Regions from separate parts of the Plantibacter sp. 2H11-2 genome, predicted to be linked through region 1. Evidence: riboswitches for the same ligand, from Rfam matches in the RefSeq annotation. Region 1 holds a riboswitch; the other holds the start of a gene.

The links. A riboswitch is a leader RNA that binds a small molecule or an ion and turns the genes downstream of it on or off. The one in region 1 is predicted to bind thiamine pyrophosphate.
Region 2: it holds a riboswitch for thiamine pyrophosphate, as region 1 does, so the genes downstream of both, thiM (hydroxyethylthiazole kinase) here and ACQG07_RS01160 (ECF transporter S component) in region 1, are expected to answer to the same signal.

What each region holds. Positions count from the first base shown of each region.
Region 1 is NZ_JBNBBL010000001.1:252,704-261,531, reverse strand. Features, by position in the region: gene gatA (Asp-tRNA(Asn)/Glu-tRNA(Gln) amidotransferase subunit GatA) at 1-680, shown strand, start outside; gene gatB (Asp-tRNA(Asn)/Glu-tRNA(Gln) amidotransferase subunit GatB) at 684-2,183, shown strand; gene ACQG07_RS01180 (hypothetical protein) at 2,299-2,895, shown strand; gene ACQG07_RS01175 (acyltransferase family protein) at 2,866-4,191, opposite strand; gene dinB (DNA polymerase IV) at 4,274-5,572, shown strand; gene ACQG07_RS01165 (hypothetical protein) at 5,582-5,911, shown strand; TPP riboswitch at 5,962-6,070, shown strand; gene ACQG07_RS01160 (ECF transporter S component) at 6,107-6,736, shown strand; gene ACQG07_RS01155 (ABC transporter ATP-binding protein) at 6,823-8,220, shown strand; gene ACQG07_RS01150 (energy-coupling factor transporter transmembrane component T family protein) at 8,217-8,828, shown strand, end outside.
Region 2 is NZ_JBNBBL010000002.1:246,075-254,902, reverse strand. Features, by position in the region: gene ACQG07_RS05550 (bifunctional hydroxymethylpyrimidine kinase/phosphomethylpyrimidine kinase) at 1-1,260, opposite strand, end outside; gene thiE (thiamine phosphate synthase) at 1,257-1,967, opposite strand; gene thiM (hydroxyethylthiazole kinase) at 1,964-2,815, opposite strand; TPP riboswitch at 2,807-2,907, opposite strand; gene ACQG07_RS05535 (DUF1622 domain-containing protein) at 2,968-3,477, shown strand; gene ACQG07_RS05530 (HAD family hydrolase) at 3,488-4,171, opposite strand; gene ACQG07_RS05525 (CDP-alcohol phosphatidyltransferase family protein) at 4,252-5,529, opposite strand; gene ACQG07_RS05520 (carboxypeptidase regulatory-like domain-containing protein) at 5,634-7,637, opposite strand; gene ACQG07_RS05515 (hypothetical protein) at 7,900-8,349, shown strand; gene ACQG07_RS05510 (DMT family transporter) at 8,465-8,828, shown strand, end outside.

The DNA.
Region 1 (8,828 bases):
AGGCCGGCGTGAAGAGCCGCTTCCAGGAGGCGCTCGCGGTACTCGAGGCGAACGGTGCCGAGATCGTCGAGGTCTCCGCTCCGAACTTCGAGTACGCCGTCGCCGCCTACTACCTCATCCTCCCCGCCGAAGCGTCGAGCAACCTCGCGAAGTTCGACTCGGTGCGCTTCGGCATGCGGGTCACGCCCGAGGGTGGCGGCACGGTCGAGCAGGTCATGTCCGCGACGCGCGAGGCCGGTTTCGGTCCCGAGGTGAAGCGACGGATCATCCTCGGCACGTACGCGCTGAGCGCGGGCTACTACGATGCCTACTACGGCAGTGCCCAGAAGGTCCGGACGCTCATCCAGCGCGACTTTGCGGCGGCGTTCGACCAGGTCGACGTCCTCGTGAGCCCGAGCGCCCCGACGACGGCGTTCAAGCTGGGCGAGCGTATCGACGACCCGCTGGCGATGTACCTGAACGACGTCACCACCATCCCGGCGAACCTCGCCGGCGTGCCCGGCATCAGCGTGCCGATCGGGCTCGCCCCGGAAGACGGTCTGCCCGTCGGCATCCAGTTCATGGCGCCAGCACGGGAGGACGCCAGGCTCTACCGGGTCGGCGCCGCTCTCGAGGCGCTTCTCGAATCGACGTGGGGGCACACCCTCATCTCGCAGGCACCCGCTCTCGGAGGTCGGTAACCCATGGCCAAGGACAAGCTCCTCTCCTACGAAGAAGCCCTCGAACTGTACGAGCCGGTGCTCGGCTTCGAGGTGCACGTCGAGCTGAACACCAAGACGAAGATGTTCTCCTCGGCGCCGAACGGCTTCGGCGACGCTCCGAACACGAACATCTCGCCGGTCTGCCTCGGTCTGCCCGGGTCGCTCCCGGTCGTGAACGAGCAGGCGGTGCGGTACTCGATCAGCCTCGGGCTCGCCCTCGGCTGCTCGATCGCACCCTCGAGCCGTTTCGCGCGGAAGAACTACTTCTACCCCGACCTCGCGAAGAACTACCAGATCTCGCAGTTCGACGAGCCGATCGCCTTCGAGGGCTCGGTCGAGGTCGAGCTGGCGGACGGCATCATCGTGACGGTGCCGATCGAGCGCGCGCACATGGAGGAGGACGCCGGCAAGCTCACGCACATCGGCGGTTCCACCGGCCGTATCCAGGGTGCCGAGTACTCGCTCGTCGACTACAACCGCGCGGGTGTGCCGCTCGTCGAGATCGTCACCAAGCCGATCTACGGCACCGAGCACCGGGCACCCGAGATCGCGAAGGCGTACGTCTCCGCGATCCGCGACATCGTCGTGGCGCTCGGCATCTCCGACGCGAAGATGGAGCGCGGGAACCTCCGCTGCGACGCCAACATCTCGCTGCGCCCGCGTGGACAGGAGAAGCTCGGTACGCGCACGGAGACGAAGAACGTCAACTCCCTGCGTTCCGTCGAGCGCGCCGTCCGCTACGAGATCCAGCGGCAGGCGGCGATCCTCAAGGACGGCGGATCCATCGTCCAGGAGACGCGGCACTGGCACGAGGACACCGGTGCGACGTCCGCCGGCCGGCCGAAGAGCGACGCCGACGACTACCGGTACTTCCCGGAGCCCGATCTGCTCCCGGTCGTGCCGTCGCCCGAACTCATCGAGGAACTCCGAGCGGCACTGCCCGAGCAGCCGGCCGTCCGTCGTCGTCGGCTGAAGAGCGAATGGGGCTTCACCGACCTGGAGTTCCAGGACGTCGTGAACGGTGGTCTGCTGAACGAGATCACGGCCACCGTCGAGGCCGGCGCCGCTCCGGCCGCCGCACGGAAGTGGTGGACGGGCGAGATCTCGCGGATCGCGAACCAGCGCGATGTCGAGGCGACGAGCCTCGTGTCACCCGAGCACGTCGCGGCACTCGCGGCGCTCGTCGAGGCCGGAACGCTCAACGACAAGCTCGCACGCCAGGTGCTCGAGGGCGTCATCGACGAGGAGGGCACTCCTCAGGAGGTCATCGACGCTCGCGGTCTCGCACTCGTGTCCGACGACGGTCCGCTGATCGCCGCCATCGACGAGGCACTGGCCGCTCAGCCGGACGTCCTCGCCAAGATCCGCGACGGCAAGGTCCAGGCCGCCGGCGCCGTGATCGGCGCCGTGATGAAGGCGATGCGCGGACAGGCCGACGCGGCGCGTGTGCGCGAACTCGTCCTGGAGCGCGCCTCGCAGTAGCGGTCACCGCTGCACCCTCGGGCCCGCGCCACCGTCGATGACGGCGGCTCGGGCCCGATGTCGTCGGCCAGGGGAAGCCCTGGTGCCGACTGCTGGCCCGACATACACTTCCGCCATGCTGGTCGAAGGCACCATGCGGTGGCAGGTCACGGAAGACGCTCCGATGGCCCTCATGCTGGCGCTCGCGTTCCGCGACATGGCGGGGCTCGGCGATCGATGCGTCGCGCAGCTTCCGGCAGTCACGCCGGGGCTGGAGCGGGTCGACGTCGCTGGCCTCGACCTCGACGCGCTCGCGGTCCAGTTCGACGGCTGGTGGACCGGGATCGCCCGTCGCGACACGCGCCTCTTCATGGCCGAGGTCCGCCCACCACACTTCGAGGTGTTCGATCGAGCCCTCGACCTGCAGGAGCTCGCCTACCGGGCGTACGACGAGGCGCACCGGTGGGCGGCGGCTCGCATCCGGGAGTACGAGCGTGCGCTCGCAGGCCGGTCGCCGAGCCGCCTCACCGACGTCTACGAACTCATCCGCGAGCGCCAGTTCGAGTTGCGCCGGCAATCCAGCTCGTTCCGGTTGGACCTCGAGGTGCTCCCGATCGACCGACCGGGGGCCTGGGTGGTCGCGCCCGACACGATCGTGGTCAGTGAGTCGCTCCGGGACGACCGGGAGGCCTTCCGTGAATGGCTACGGCCGCTGGTCCACGGCCTGGTCTGATCCGCTCGCGACGCGCTCGACCGGCCGACGGGTCGGGTTCAGGAGCACGACCGCGATGATCGAGCCGACGGCGCCGGCAGCCGCCATCGCGGCGGTGAGCGGGTGGGAGATCTCCGCGAAGGGCATGATGAAGGCGCTCGCGAGCGCGATCCACACGGCGACGTGTGCAGGCTTGCGCTCCGGGTCGAGGCGCAGCTTGCGGGGGTGCTCGACACGGCCGAGGAGTGTGCCGACGCCCGCGAGCAGAACCGCGACGACGAGCAGTACGACCGGTCGGGTCCACCACCATGCCGCACTCAGCGGTTCCGCGAAGGGGATGCCGAGGGCGAGCTGGAGACCGGCGACCGCGATGATCAGGGGGAGATGCCAGAGGTACACCGTCATCAGCCGGGACCCGATGAGGAAGACGACCGCTCGCGCGGCGCGGGTCCGCATGATCGCCGTGAGCAGCGGGTGCGCCAGGGCGAGCAGGGCGAGCTGCCCGACGCCGAGGACGACGAGGGGGAGGGTCGGTGGGTTGAGGTTGCCGAGCATGCTGGTCGAGTACGGCAGCCAGGTCGTGATCGGCACGAGCGCACCGTAGGAGACGAGCACCACGGCCACGAGGACGAGGCGCGGAACGGAGCGGAGACGTCCGTCGGCCAGGAAGAACCCGAACTGCTGCAGCAGCGGCCAGACGAACACCAGGTTGACGAGACCGATGCCCAGGAGACCGGTCGAGTAACGGACGACGTCGACGAGGATCACGCCGGCCAGCAGTGCCGCACAGGTCAGGACGGGGTGGCGGTCGTGGCAGGTGGCGAGGAACGGGGCGACCGCCTGGCACAGCAGGTAGGCGGCCAGGAACCAGAGCGGGGAGCCGACGCCTGCGGCGACGGCCTCGATGATGGCCGGGTCGACACCGAGCGCCCCGGCGAGCCACAGCCCCGCGGCGAGGAAGAGCAGGACCGGGATCGTCGGCAGGGCGAGTCGGAACACCCGGGACCGGAGGAAGTCGCTGGTCCCGCCACCACGTCGGACGGTGCTGCGCCAGCCGGTGATCGTCGCGAAGCCGCCAACGATGAAGAACAGCGGCATGATCTGGCCGAACCAGGTACCCGTGTCGAACCACGACTGCTGCTCGAGCGCTCGGGAGATGCCGATCGTGCCGTCCGGCTCGACGGCCACCGCGACCATCAGGAGGTGGACGATGACGACCGTCACGACGCACGCGACGCGCACGAGGTCGAGGGCGAGGTCCCGCCCGGAGAGGTCTGGGACCGCCGGGGCCGACCCGGTCCGCGTTCGCGTGCTCATCGCCGGACAGCCTAGCGTCGCCGGGCCCTCCCGCCTCGGCCCTTGTGGAGAGCGTGTCGGAGGCGACTGAGACAATGGAGGCATGAGTCGGCAGGATGGAGCGTCGCGTCGCGTCTCGGCGCACGATGCCGACGACAGCGGTACCCCCATCCTCCACGTCGACATGGACGCGTTCTTCGTCTCGGTCGAGCTCTTGGAACGGCCCGAGCTGCGCGGTCTGCCGATCATCGTGGGAAACAAGGAGGGGCGGTCGGTCGTCACCTCCGCCAGTTACGAGGCTCGCCGGTACGGCGTGCGAGCGGCGATGCCGGTGTCCCAGGCGATGCGCCTCTGTCCGAGCGCCGTCGTGTTGCCACCCCACCACGGCAGGTACCGCGAGTACTCCGACCGGGTGATGGAGGTCTTCGAGTCGGTCACGCCGCTCGTCGAGCCGCTGAGCATCGATGAGGCCTTCCTCGACGTGTCCGGCGCGGTCCGGTTGCTCGGGAGCCCACGGACGATCGCGGCGCTCGTGAAGCAACGGGTCCTCGACGCGACCGGTCTGCCGTGCTCGGTCGGCTTGGCATCGACGAAGTACGTCGCGAAGCTCGCCTCCGGCCTGTCGAAGCCCGACGGCCTGCTGGTCGTGCCCGCCGACGAGACCCTGGCGTTCCTCCACCCGTTGCCGGTCGGCGCGCTGTGGGGGGTCGGTGGTCGGACGGAGGAGCAGCTGACGAACCGGGGCATCCGGACCATCGGTCAGCTCGCCTCCACCCCGCTGTCGATGCTCCAGCGCGCGGTCGGTGAGGCCTCCGGTCGCCGACTCCTCGAGCTCGCGAACGGGATCGATCCGCGCGGCATCGAGCTGGCACGACGCGAGAAGAGCGTCAGCCACGAGGTGACCTTCCCGACGGACGTCTCCGACCCGACCATCCTCAAGCGCGAGCTGCTGAACCTCGCCGGTCTCGTCGCGATCCGGCTCCGGAAGGGCGGCTACGCCGGCCGGACGATCAGCATCCGTGTCCGCTATGCGGACTTCAGCGTCATCACGCGGTCGCGCACCATCGGCGAGGCCACGAACGTCGGGCGTCGGGTCTACGACGAGGCGGCGTCGTTGTTCGACGACCTCGATCGCGGTGGGCGTCTCGTGCGCCTCGTCGGGGTGAAGGTCGACCAGTTCGTCCCCGCCGATGAGGCCGGTGCCGGGCTCTGGGACCCGGACGAGGAGTGGCGTGAAGCCGAGCAGACGATCGACCGGGTCGCGAGCCGGTTCGGCGATCTCGCGATCGCTCCCGCCTCCCTCCTCGGCAAGCCGAGGCGTCGCGGACTCGGCAGTCGCGGAGACTCGCAGGGTGCTGGGAGCACGGATCAACCCCTTGGACCGGTGGATACCGAGCGGTAGCCTCGCGGTATGACGAATCTCGTGGAGAAGCTGGCAGAACAGGCGAAGGGGCTCGGCGTGTCCGCAGCCTACGGGGAGCAGCAGGACGTCGACGGCACGAAGCTCGTGCCCGTCGCGCTGACGTACTACGGCTTCGGCGGCGGCTCCGAGGGCGACGGCGACGACGCCCCGAGCGGCGGTGGCGGCGGTGGCGTCTCGATCCCGGTCGGTGCCTACATCAAGACCGACGAGGGTCTCCGTTTCGACCCGAACCTCATCTCGCTCATCGCCGTCGCGATCCCGTTCATCTGGGTGAGCGGCAAGGCTCTGGCCGGCCTCATCAAGGCCCTCAAGAAGTAGCCCTCCCCGTCGAACCCCTGTCGTGCGAGTGCGCACGGCAGGGGTTAGACTCGTGCCACCACGGGAGTCCGGTGAACCGGGCTGAGAGGAAGGTATTCGCCTTCGACCGTCGAACCTGATCTGGATCATGCCAGCGCAGGGAGACCATTTCTCGCTATCCCGTGCTCTTTTCCGTCTACAGGAAGGGCACGTATCGTGTCAGCATCGACCAAGATCTCACCCTCTGAACGCGCTGCGTCGCGGACCTTGCGCTGGAGGGTCGTCGACATCGTCGTGGTCGCCGTGCTCGGCGTCGCGACCGGCCTCATCTTCTGGGCGTGGAACACGCTTGGATCACTCTGGTACGCGGGTGCCAGCGCCGTCACGCCCGGTTTCGGCGGGATCGCCGTCGGGATCTGGCTCCTCGGCGGGGTGCTCGGCGGACTCATCATCCGGAAGCCCGGCGCAGCACTCCTCGTCGAGACCATCGGTGCGATCGTCTCCGCCCTCATCGGCAACGCATGGGGCGTCACGACGGTGTACTCCGGCCTCGCTCAGGGCCTCGGTGCTGAGCTGGTGTTCGCGGCGCTCGCGTACAAGCGCTTCGGCCTCGTTCCGGCGATCCTCGCCGGCGCCGGCGCCGGGGCCGGCGCGTGGCTCCTCGAGCTCGTGATGTCGGGCAACCTCGAGAAGGGTGTCGAGTTCAACGCGATCTACCTCGGTTCGCTGCTCGTCTCGGGCGCGATCCTCGCCGGTGTCGTCGGCTGGGCACTCGTCAGGGCACTCGCGTCGACCGGAGCGCTCAGTCGGTTCGCGTCGGGGCGGGACGCTCGGCGCGAGGTCTGATCGTGCCGGGAGCGGCTGGGACCGGTCCGGCGCGCGTCGTCGCGCGGGACTGGGGGTGGCGTCATGCCGGTCGGAAGGCCTGGGCGGTGCGCGACCTCGACCTCGTGATCGAACCGGGCGAGCGGGTCCTCCTCCTGGGGGCGTCCGGTGCCGGCAAGTCGACGCTGATCCACGCACTGGCCGGCGTCCTCGGCGGTGCGGACGAGGGGGAGTCCCACGGCTCGCTCCTCGTGGACGGCGTTCCGCCTGAACGAGCGAGGGGTCGTATCGGGCTCGTGCTGCAGGATCCCGATTCGCAGGTGATCCTGTCCAAGGTCGGCGACGACGTCGCCTTCGGCTGCGAGAACCTCGGCGTCGAGCGCGAGGAGATCTGGCGCCGCGTCGACGCCTCGCTGGAGGCCGTCGGACTGGACCTGCCGCTGGACCACTCGACCTCGGCGCTGTCCGGGGGTCAGAAACAGCGGCTGGCCCTCGCCGGCGTACTCGCCATGCACCCCTCGCTCCTCCTGCTCGACGAACCGACCGCGAACCTCGACCCGGCCGGGGTGGCCGAGGTGCGGGACGCCGTCGCTCGGCTGGTCGATGACGGTTCGTCCACCCTGGTCGTCATCGAACACCGCGTCGACGTCTGGCGCGAGCTGATGACCAGGGTCGTCGTGCTCGACGCCGACGGCGGTGTCCTCGCCGACGGGCCACCCGACCTCGTCCTCGACGACGTCGGGCAGCGCCTGGCCGATGCGGGTGTCTGGGTGCCGGGCATCCCGCTGGGGTTGGCCCCTCGTCCGGTGTCCGGCCCATCAGCGGCGGTCATCACGACCGACGACCTGGCGATCGGTCGAACGCGGAAGCAGCCGGTGCAGGAGCGCCTGGGGCTCGCGGTGCCCGAGGGCGCGGCGACCGTCATCGTCGGCCCCAACGGCGCGGGGAAGTCCACGCTCGCGCTCACGCTGGCGGGACTGCTGCCGGAGATCACGGGGACGGTGACCGCCGCACCGCAGCTCGCCGGCAGGCTGGGATCCCGGCCGATCCGCTGGAAGTCCACCGAGTTGCTCACACGCATCGGGACGGTCTTTCAGGATCCCGAGCACCAGTTCGTGTCATCGACCGTGCGGAACGAGCTCGGTGTCGGCCTGCAGGCCCTCCGCTGGTCCCGGACCGCCATCGACGAGCGGGTCTCCGAGATCCTCGAGGCGCTCGGTCTCGGTCGTCTTGCCGAGGCGAACCCGTTCAGCCTCTCGGGCGGTCAGAAGCGCCGGTTGTCGGTGGCCACCGTCCTCGCCGCCCGGCCGGCGGTCATGGTCCTCGACGAACCGACGTTCGGGCAGGATCGACGCACGTGGTTGTCACTCGTCCGCCTGCTGCAGCACGAGCTCGAGCGCGGCGCGACGATCGTCTCCGTCACGCATGACGCGGGGGTCGTCGAACATCTGGGCGACCATCGCATCCTCCTCGAACCGCTGGAACTCGGGAGGCGGGCCGCATGACGAGCCTCACGGCAGCGGACCGCTCGACGGTGTTGCACCATCGACCGCCACTCGACCGCGTGAATCCGGTGACGAAGGTGCTGGCCGTCCTCATCCTGTCCGTCCCGTTGCTGCTGACGATCGACTGGGTGAGTGCGAGCACGGCGGTGCTGCTCGAAGTGATGCTGTTCCCGCTCTCCGGCCTGCGGTTCACCGCGCTGCTGAAGCGGGCACTGCCGGTGCTCGTCTTCGCGCCCATCGGCGGGATCAGCATGCTGTTGTACGCGAAGCCGGGAGGGACGGAGTACCTGTCGCTCGGGTTCGTCAGGGTGACGGACAACTCGATCGAGCTGGCGGTCGCCGTGACGATCCGCGTGTTGGCGCTCGGTCTCCCGACGATCCTGCTCTTCGCGCGGGTGGATCCGACCGATCTGGCCGACGGCTTGTCCCAGATCACGAAGCTGCCGTCGCGGTTCGTGCTCGGGATCCTTGCTGGCGCGCGGATGCTCGGACTCTTCATCGACGACTGGCGCAGTCTCGCGCTCGCCCGTCGTGCCCGTGGGCTGGGGGACCGGGGAGTGGTCCGGCGGTTCGCGTCCATGGCGTTCGTGCTGCTGGTGTTCGCCATC
Region 2 (8,828 bases), on a different contig from region 1:
GTACGCCGCGGTCGTCGCCGACGGTTCCACGTCCATACCGCTGACGGCATACGTGCTGAGCCAGGTGCGGTGCAGCTCCATCTCGGCCTCGATGGAGCCCGCCGCACCGGTCGCCCAGAACACCTGCTCCTCGGCCGTCGGTGCCAGTGCACTCGCTCGCGCGAGGACCCGCGAGTAGGCCCGCAGGTAGATCGCGTCCTGCTGCAGGTACCAGGCGAACCGGGCCGGATCGAGGGTGCCGTCCGCGAGCGTCGTCACGAACGGCAGGTGGTCGATCCGGTCCCGCAGCTGGGCGATGTCCTCCCACCAGCCCGTGAGGATGCCGGCGCCGTCCTGCCTACCCGAGGTCATCCCGGCCGACGCCCACAGCTCGGCGAAGTGGCTGATCGGGCCGTTGCCCGAGCCGACCTCGAGCGAATCCCCGTGCCGGAGGCTCGACGTGAGCCACGCCTTCGCCTCGCCGAGGGCCTCGGTCCAGGATCCCGAACGGGCGACGAGGGTGGCCATCGCGCTCGACAGGGAGCACCCGGTTCCGTGGGTGTTCCGCGTGTCGACTCGAAGACCGTCGAACTCGACGAGTGATCGGTCGTCGCCCAGACCACCGGTGGCGTCGACGAGCGCATCCGGGCACGCGGTCGTCCCCGTCAGGTGCCCGCCCTTCACGAGCACGATCACGCCCGCCTGCGCCGAGACCCGTTCCGCCTGGGCGAGTGCGTCGGCCCAGCTCGTCGCCACCGGCTCGTCCGCGAGGACGGCGAGCTCCGGCAGGTTCGGGGTCAGGAGGTCGACGTGTGGCAGGAGCGCGCGCATGGCCGCTTCGGCGTCGCGGTGGAGGAGGCGGTCCCCGCTCGTCGCGACCATCACCGGGTCGAGGACGACGGGTCCGGTCACGGTCTCCTGCAGCCAGGTCGACACGGTGTCGATGATCGCGACGTCGCCCAGCATCCCGATCTTGACCGCGTCGATCACCACGTCGTCCGCGACCGCGTCCAACTGCTCGCGGAGGAACCCGACGGGCGGGGTGTGCACGGATCGGACGCCCCGGGTGTTCTGCGCGACGAGCGCGGTGACGACCGCCATGCCGTATCCGCCGTTCGCGGCGATGCTCTTGAGGTCGGCCTGGATCCCGGCACCGCCGGTCGGGTCGGTCCCGGCGATGCTGAGCACCCGCGGTGTGTCCCGGACCGCGACAGGTCGTCGACCGCGCACCCGGTCCGAGCTCGACGACTCCGGCGTCGTCGTCTGCTCCGCGGCGCTCATGCCGAGACCTCGGTCCAGGCGCTGCGGAACGCCCGGGCGGCGGCCGCCGGATCGTCGGCGGCGCAGATGGCGGAGACGACGGCGAGACCAGCGGCACCGGCAGCGTGGAGCTCGACCGTGTCCTCCAGTGACACCCCACCGATCGCGACGCACGGGAGCGGGGTCGCGGCGGCGATCGCGGCGAACCCCTCCATGCCCAGCGGCTCCGGGTGGTCCGGCTTGGTCGTCGTCGGGCGGATGACGCCGACACCGAGGTAGTCGACGGCCCCGGGAGGCAGCGCTGCGACCGCGTCGAGGTGCGCCGGGGTGTTCGCCGTCAGCCCCACGACGGCGGCCTGCCCCACGATGCGGCGCACGGCGTCGACCGGGAGATCGCTCTGACCCACGTGGACGCCGTGGACGACGGCACCGGCGGAACGGGCGGCGAGGAACACGTCCACCCGGTCGTCGACGAGGAGCAGCGCCCGCCCGGCGACGACCTCCGCCGCACGCACGGTCAGGTCGAACAGCTCTCGCGCCGATGCGGTCTTCTCCCGCAGCTGAACTGCGGTCACCCCGCCGTCGACAGCTCGGCGTACGACGTCGAGGACACCGCGATCCCCGCTGGCCGGAGCATCCGTGACGAGGTAGGTGGCGATACCGCGGCGCACGAGCTCGGCGTGCGAACGGGCCGCGAGGACCAGGTCCGCGGTGGTCGAGGCGCTCACGCGATCACCGCCAGGCTGCGGACGGTGTCGGCATCGAGGAGGTGGAGGCGGTCGAGGAAGGCGGGAGCGAAGGAGCCGGGTCCACGGCTCTCCGCGGCCGCCAGCTGCGCGGCGACCGTGTACGCGGTGGTCGCCGCGAGCGTCGTCAGCAGCCGGTCGTCGTCGAGTGACGCGAAGGCGGCGAGTACGGCACCGAGGGCACAGCCACCGCCCGTCACGAGGGTGAGCCAGGCATGTCCGTTCGAGCAGCGGACGATGCGCTCACCGTCGGTGATGACGTCTGTCGGCCCGGAGATCGCGACGACGGCACCCGAGGTGCGGGCGATCGCGGTGGCCGCCTCGATCGCGCTGTCGACCGAGTCGGTGCTGTCGACGCCGCGACCGCCGGCGCCCAGTCCGGCGAGCGCGATGATCTCGCTGGCGTTGCCGCGCACGATCGTCGGCCGGAGGGCGAGGAGTTCGGTGGCGAGCGCCGTGCGCACCGGCAGGAAGCCGACGGCGACGGGGTCGAGCACCCATGGAGTGCCGGCCTCGTTCGCGGCGGTGGCGGCCTCGACCATGGCCTCGCGCTGCTCAGCCTGCGGCGTCCCGAGGTTGAGGAGCACGCCGGAGGCGATGCGGGCGAACGGTCCGGCCTCGGTGGGGATGTCGGTCATCGCCGGGGCGGCGCCGATGGCGAGCAGGACGTTCGCCGTGAAGTTCGTCACCACGGCGTTCGTGATCGATTGGACGAGCGGCGTGCGCTCGCGCAGGCGGTCGAGGAGGTCCCCGGACGCGCTCGCAAACTCGCCGACGGACGAGTCGTCGGTGGACGGGTGGGCAGACTGCTGCGGTGTGCGAATGCTCATTCGCGACATCCCTTCGCTCGGACTAACGAGATCAGGTTCGACGGGTGTGTTCTCAGCCGATCGTCGTGGGATCGGCACCCCGTGTCACTCGCGACCACCCTAGCGGGTCGGCCCGGCTTCCGGTCCAGCGGGCGGGCGACGATGATGGAGGGATGGACTTCTTCGAGCTGGTCACCATCGTCTTCGAGGTCGCCGGTGTCGGGGCGATGGTCGTGGGCTTCGTGATCGCCGTCACCCTCTCGGCCCGCCTGTGGTGGAGCACGCGCGACGGCGCACGGGCCTTCCGGATGCTGCGGGAGACGATCGGCTCGGTCATCCTGCTCGGGCTGGAGATCCTCGTGGCCGCCGACCTCGTGACGACGGTCACGTCGACGCCCTCACTGACCGACGCACTCGTCCTCGCGATCATCGTCGTCATCCGCACCCTGCTGAGCTTCTCCCTGCAGATCGAGATCGAGGGCACCCTCCCCTGGAGGCGCCTGGCGACGACCGGCCCACAGCTGTTCGACCGTGCCGTCAAGCGCGGTGGCGAACGCACGCGGCGTCGCGCCGAGGAGCAGGACGTGTCGACGTCAGCCGATCCGGCAGCGGCGCCGACGGTCGCGGCGCAGGCCGTCCCTGACGATGAGGACGGCTTCCCCGAGCTCCGCAGTCGCAGCTAGTGCGGCGCGGCTAGCGTGCCGCGGAGGTCGCCCAGGTGTCGCGGATGAGGTCGGGCAGCAAGCGCATGTCGTCGAAGACGTGGGTGCCGTCGCCGATGAGGCGCTCGGCGGGCGTCATGCCGCCGGCGTAGGCGTAGACCGTCATGCCGGCCGCGCGGGCAGCGAGGACGCCGACGACGCTGTCCTCGATGACCGCGCACCGCTCGGGGGCCGTGTCGAAGTCGGCGGCGGCATGAAGGAAGAGGTCGGGTGCGGGCTTGCCGACGGCGACGTCGGTCGCGCTGAAGATGCGCCCGTCGAAGCGGTCGTGGATGCCCACCTGCCCGAGGTTGCGGACGACGTCGTGCAGCATCCCGTTCGAGGCCACGCACAGCGGCACCCCGGTCGCAGCGATACCGTCGAGGGCGTCGACGACCCCGTCGACCGCCTCGAGCTCGCGCTCGCAGATGCCGCGGAACATATCGCTCCAGCGCTGGATCCAATCCGCCTCGAGCGGCTTCCCGAGCCGCTGCTCGACGAGCGTCGCGTAGGTCTCGAGCGAGGCGCCGACGAAGAGCTCCCGCACCTCGGCCTCGGTGTAGTCGCCGCCGACCTCGTTGAGCAGCTGGAGGTTCACCCGGACGGAGATGCGTTCCGTGTCGACGAGCGTCCCGTCGCAGTCGAAGATGACGAGGTCCGGATAGTCGACTGGCATGCTCCGAGCCTAAACGACACCGCCTGCGCTGTGGCCGTGTGCCCTCCGGCGGCGACCTCCGACGGCGGTCGGCGTCATGGTCAGCGGGCCGCGCGGACGCCCTGTCGCTGCCAGGTGACGACCATGCGTCGCGCATACTGGGTCGCCGCGACGAAGTGGCCGAGGAGTCCCAGGAGGATCGCCACGAAGCCGACCCCGCCGAAGACCCGGTAGAGCGCCGACGCCGGATCCCCGCCGCCGAGCGCGAGGCCGATGAGCAGCGCGAAGAAGCCGACGAAGAGGAACACCGTCCGGATCTTGCCGGCGATGCTCACCGGCACCTCGGGCGTCCCGCGGAATGCGACGACGGCGACGAACGCGAGCAGGAGGTCGGGGACGATCATGACCACGAACACCTGCCACGGGATGATCTGCGCGATGGCGAACGACGCGGCGACCACGACCACGGTCAGACGGTCGGCGACCCCGTCGAGCCAGGTGCCGAGCGCGGAGACCGTGCCCATGCGGCGCGCGATCTGCCCGTCGGCGACGTCGCTCAGGAACACCACCGCGCCGACGACGAGCGCAGCCCAGTAGGAGCCGGTGATCACGAGGGCGGCGAACACCGGGAGCAGGACGATGCGCCCCGCCGTGATCGCGTTCGGGAGGTTCTTCCAGTCGTCGTCGGAGAACAGCTGCGTCCGGAGGCGCGCGAGCGGCGTCTTCTCGTGCAGGGTCACCGGGATCATCGCCTCGTCGCCGGGGATCGCGGCACCGCGGCGGAATCGGGCGATCGCGACCACCGTGACCACCACGACGAGCGCGAACAGCAGCACCCAGCCGGTGGCACCGAGGTACTGGCGGACCGTGTCGAGTGTGGCGCGGACGAGGGAGCCGACCCCGACGTAGACGGCGGACCAGAGGAGGGAGCCCAGCAGCGATGCCGCGAGGAACGACCGGTAGGGCACGCGGGCGACCCCGGCGGCGGTCGGTGTCAGGCATCGGAGCACGGGGACGAGCCTCGTGAGGAAGACGGCCTGGGCCCCGCGTCGCTCGAGCGCCTCGACCGCGCGGTCCCAGCCGTCGACGCCGAGCCGTCGGACGATGGCCGAGTCACGGAGGCGACCACCGGAACGCCGACCGAGGAGGTAGCCCAGCTGGTCCCCGAGCGACCCGCCGAGGGCGACCGCGAGGAACAGCACGAGGGCACCGGGGGCGGAGTCGAGCATGGCCGCGAGGAGGAGCACCACCGGTTCACCGGGGACGACGAGGCCGAGCCACAGGCCGGACTCGGCGGTCGAGAACAGGAGCCCGAGGAGCCAGATCAGCGGATCGGGCAGCGCCGTCGCGGCGTCGTTCACCCACCCGATGATGTCCACGGATCCCCGTTCAGCAGTGCGATCCGCACTCCTGGGTGGGGCGCGGCTCGCCCAAGTCTACGGACGAGCCGCGCCCTCCCATCCCCGAGGGGTCGTTCAAACGGTCATTCGCCGGACAGCTCGTCCCGATTCGCGCGTCGACGACGCAGGACGGCCGCGGTGACGACACCTGCGGCACCGAGCACGAAGAGCGCTCCGGCAGCGACGATCCACGGCATCGCGTCCGCGCCGGTCGAGGGCAGACGACCCGCGTTGCTGGGAACGGCGGGGTTGCTCGGAACGGCGGGGTCGCTCGGCGTCGCCGTTGGGACGGGCGGCACCGGAGCGACCTCATCGGCGACGAGCACGAAGGTGGGCACCGTCTGGACCGCGCCGTCCGTACCGACCACGACGGTGGCCGTCGTGGCACCACCCGCGGGCACCGAATACCCGGCCGGGACGGTCAGCGTGACCTCGTAGCTGCCCGGCGCCAGGTCGGCGAGCCCGTAGGAGCCCTCGGCCGTCGTGGTCAGGGCGACCGGGCCGCCCGGCGTCGTCACCGTGACCGTCGCTGCGGGCACGGGGGCGTCGGTGTCCGTCCGGACGTCGCCGATGACGGTGCCGAGCCGAGCGAGCTCGAAGTCGACCGCGTCCAGATCGGCGCCGGCGAGCTCCTCCGCCCGGGTTGCGGCTCCGGAGACGACGTACCCCTCCGGGGCGACGACCGAGACCTCGTAGGAGCCAGCGGGCAGGAGCGGGAAGCGGTAAGAACCGTCGGCGGCCGTGACGGCGCTCTCGACCCCGTTCGGACCGTCGACGCTCACGGTGACACCGGCCACACCGACTCCACCGGACGTGATCACCCCGCCGAGACTGGGATTCGCGACGAGCACGAAGTCCTGCTCGGTGATGGGTGTCTCGCTCCCGACCGGGACCGTGAAGACGTTCGGCGGGCTCTGCACCGCGTAACCCGCGGGCGGCGTGATGACGACCGTGTGCTCGCCGACCGGCACGGTGTCGAAGAGGTAGTTCCCGTCGGTGTCGGTGGTGACGCTGCCCGCGCCGTCGATCGTGACCGTGGCTCCGACGATCGGCATACCGTCCGTGTCGAGCGCGGTGCCGGACACGGCGACGGGCACGATGTCCCGGACGGTGAAGTCCGCGACGGCGTCGGCGTCCGTGAGGTCCGCGGCGGCTCGTGCGGGACCGTCGGCGATCTTGCCGGCCGGCGGGACGAGTTGCACGGTGTAGCCGTCGGTCGCGAAGTAGCCGGCGAAGGTGTAGGCGCCGCCACCGGCGGTCGTGGTCGAAGCCACCACCCGACCGTCGCGGTCGATGAGGCGGACGCCGACACCGTCCAGCGGGCCGGTGGTCTGCTCGGTCACGGTGCCGGTCACGTCGCGCGCGATCGACGCGAACCATGCCTGGTAGACGGGCGCGCCGAGGCGCTGCTGGAAGGTGAACGTGAGGCTGGAGATCGGGGCGGAGGGTTCGAACCAACCCGCCGCGCCGGCGGTGTCCGCGGCGGCGGCGTTGCCGCGGAGCACCTGCGTCGCCGGGTCCCAGGTGGGGACGTCCGTGGCGGAACCGGTGCAGGACGGCTTGCCGGCCAGACCGGGAGCGCAGTAGTTGAAGCCACCGTTGAACCCGAGCTCGTCAGGGGTGAGCGCGGAACCGTCGGGGCCGATCGCCGTCACGGTGACCTGGTCGGCGTCGATGTCGCCGAGGACGAACGTCCAGCCGGACGGCGGTGTCGGCGTCGCGAAGGAGTAGGTCGTGGTCGAGGGCGACGCCGCGTTGTTCGCCTTCGGCCGGAGGTTCAGGTAGGCCTGACCGCGGCTGCTGCCGTACTTCGCACCGACGGGGGTGGACGCGGCCAGCCAAGTCGTGGTGCCGGGGATGACGCCGATGCCACCGCCGCCGACCGAGTCGCTCGTCAACGCCGCCGTGAGGGCGGGCTGACCGGCCAGGGTCATCGTGCCCTGGTACGACCCCGATCCGCCGGAGAGCTCGGACCACGTCGCCCAACTCGAGGTGGTCGCGGCGGAGGCTGCCGGGACGGCTGCGGTGAGGGCGAGCGCGGAGGCTCCGAGCAGGGCGAGCACAGCGGCTCCGATGCGGCGGGTCACAGGCGTCAGGATAAACACACATCGGTCGCCCGCGGAAGCCCGGTGTCCCGTTTCCGAGGGTCAGCCGAAACAGTGGTACCGACGGGCGCGGCACCGCAGACCCATGGACCGGACGCGCAGGATCATCCCGCGGGAGGACGGGAGATCGGGCGCGCGGGCGACGCGCCCCGGCGGCGATCCGAGGAGGCTGGAACCATCAACCGATCAGCTCCGCACACCGCGGAGGAAGCTCCGCACCTCGCGGAGGAAGGAACCCCACCTCATGTCCGCCTCAGCCACCACCGAGTCCCCCACGATCTCGCCCGCCGAGGACGTGACCCTGGCAGACGCCCCGACCGAAGCGTTCGGCCCCGAGCCCCTCACCCAGGCCACGCCCGTGCAGGAGGTCGCGCCGACTCAGCCGACGGCCCCGCTGCCCCTCGCACCCGTTCCTGCTGCGACGACCGCCGACCGCGAGAGCTCGACCCAGACGCTGTCGATCATCGCGTTCGCCCTGTCGATCGCCGCGGTCGTGGCCCCGTCGTTCGTGCTCCTGCCGATCGCCTCGCTCGTGCTCGGCATCATCGCGCTCGCCCGCAAGCCGAAGTCGAAGGGCTTCGCCCTCACCGCCGTCATCATCTCCGGTACCATGCTGGCGCTCGCCCTGATCGTCGCAGCCGGTGCAGCCCTGCTGCTCGGGGTGTCGGTGATCAGCAGCGGCTACGCCGGCTGACCCGATCTCCCGCCCGACGCCCGTCCGCTCCTCGAGCGGGCGGGCGTCGTGGCGTGTGTCCCGGACATCCCGGACAGCCGTTGATTGTTACACAATCCTGCGGCAGGCTGTCCCCATGACCCGTTCGCCGACCGAAACCCAGACGACCGGCACCAGCACTGCCGCGGGGCGCCTGCCCGTCGCAGCCGCGATCCTCGCCGCCGTGTGCTTCGGGACGACGGGCACGGCTCACGCGCTCCTACCGATCGAGGTGGGATCGGTCGCGTTCGGCGCTGCACGCATCGTCTTCGGCGGAGCGCTCCTCGTCCTCGTGTGGGCGGTATTCGCCCGCCGCTCGAGGTCCACTCCACCTCGGACCCGCGCAGCGGAACTCGGGAGGCCCGCGCTGGTCGTCGCCGTCGTCGTCGGCACGATCGGCGTCACCGCGTACCAGCCGTTCTTCTTCCTCGGAGTGGAGCGCAACGGTGTCGCGATCGGGA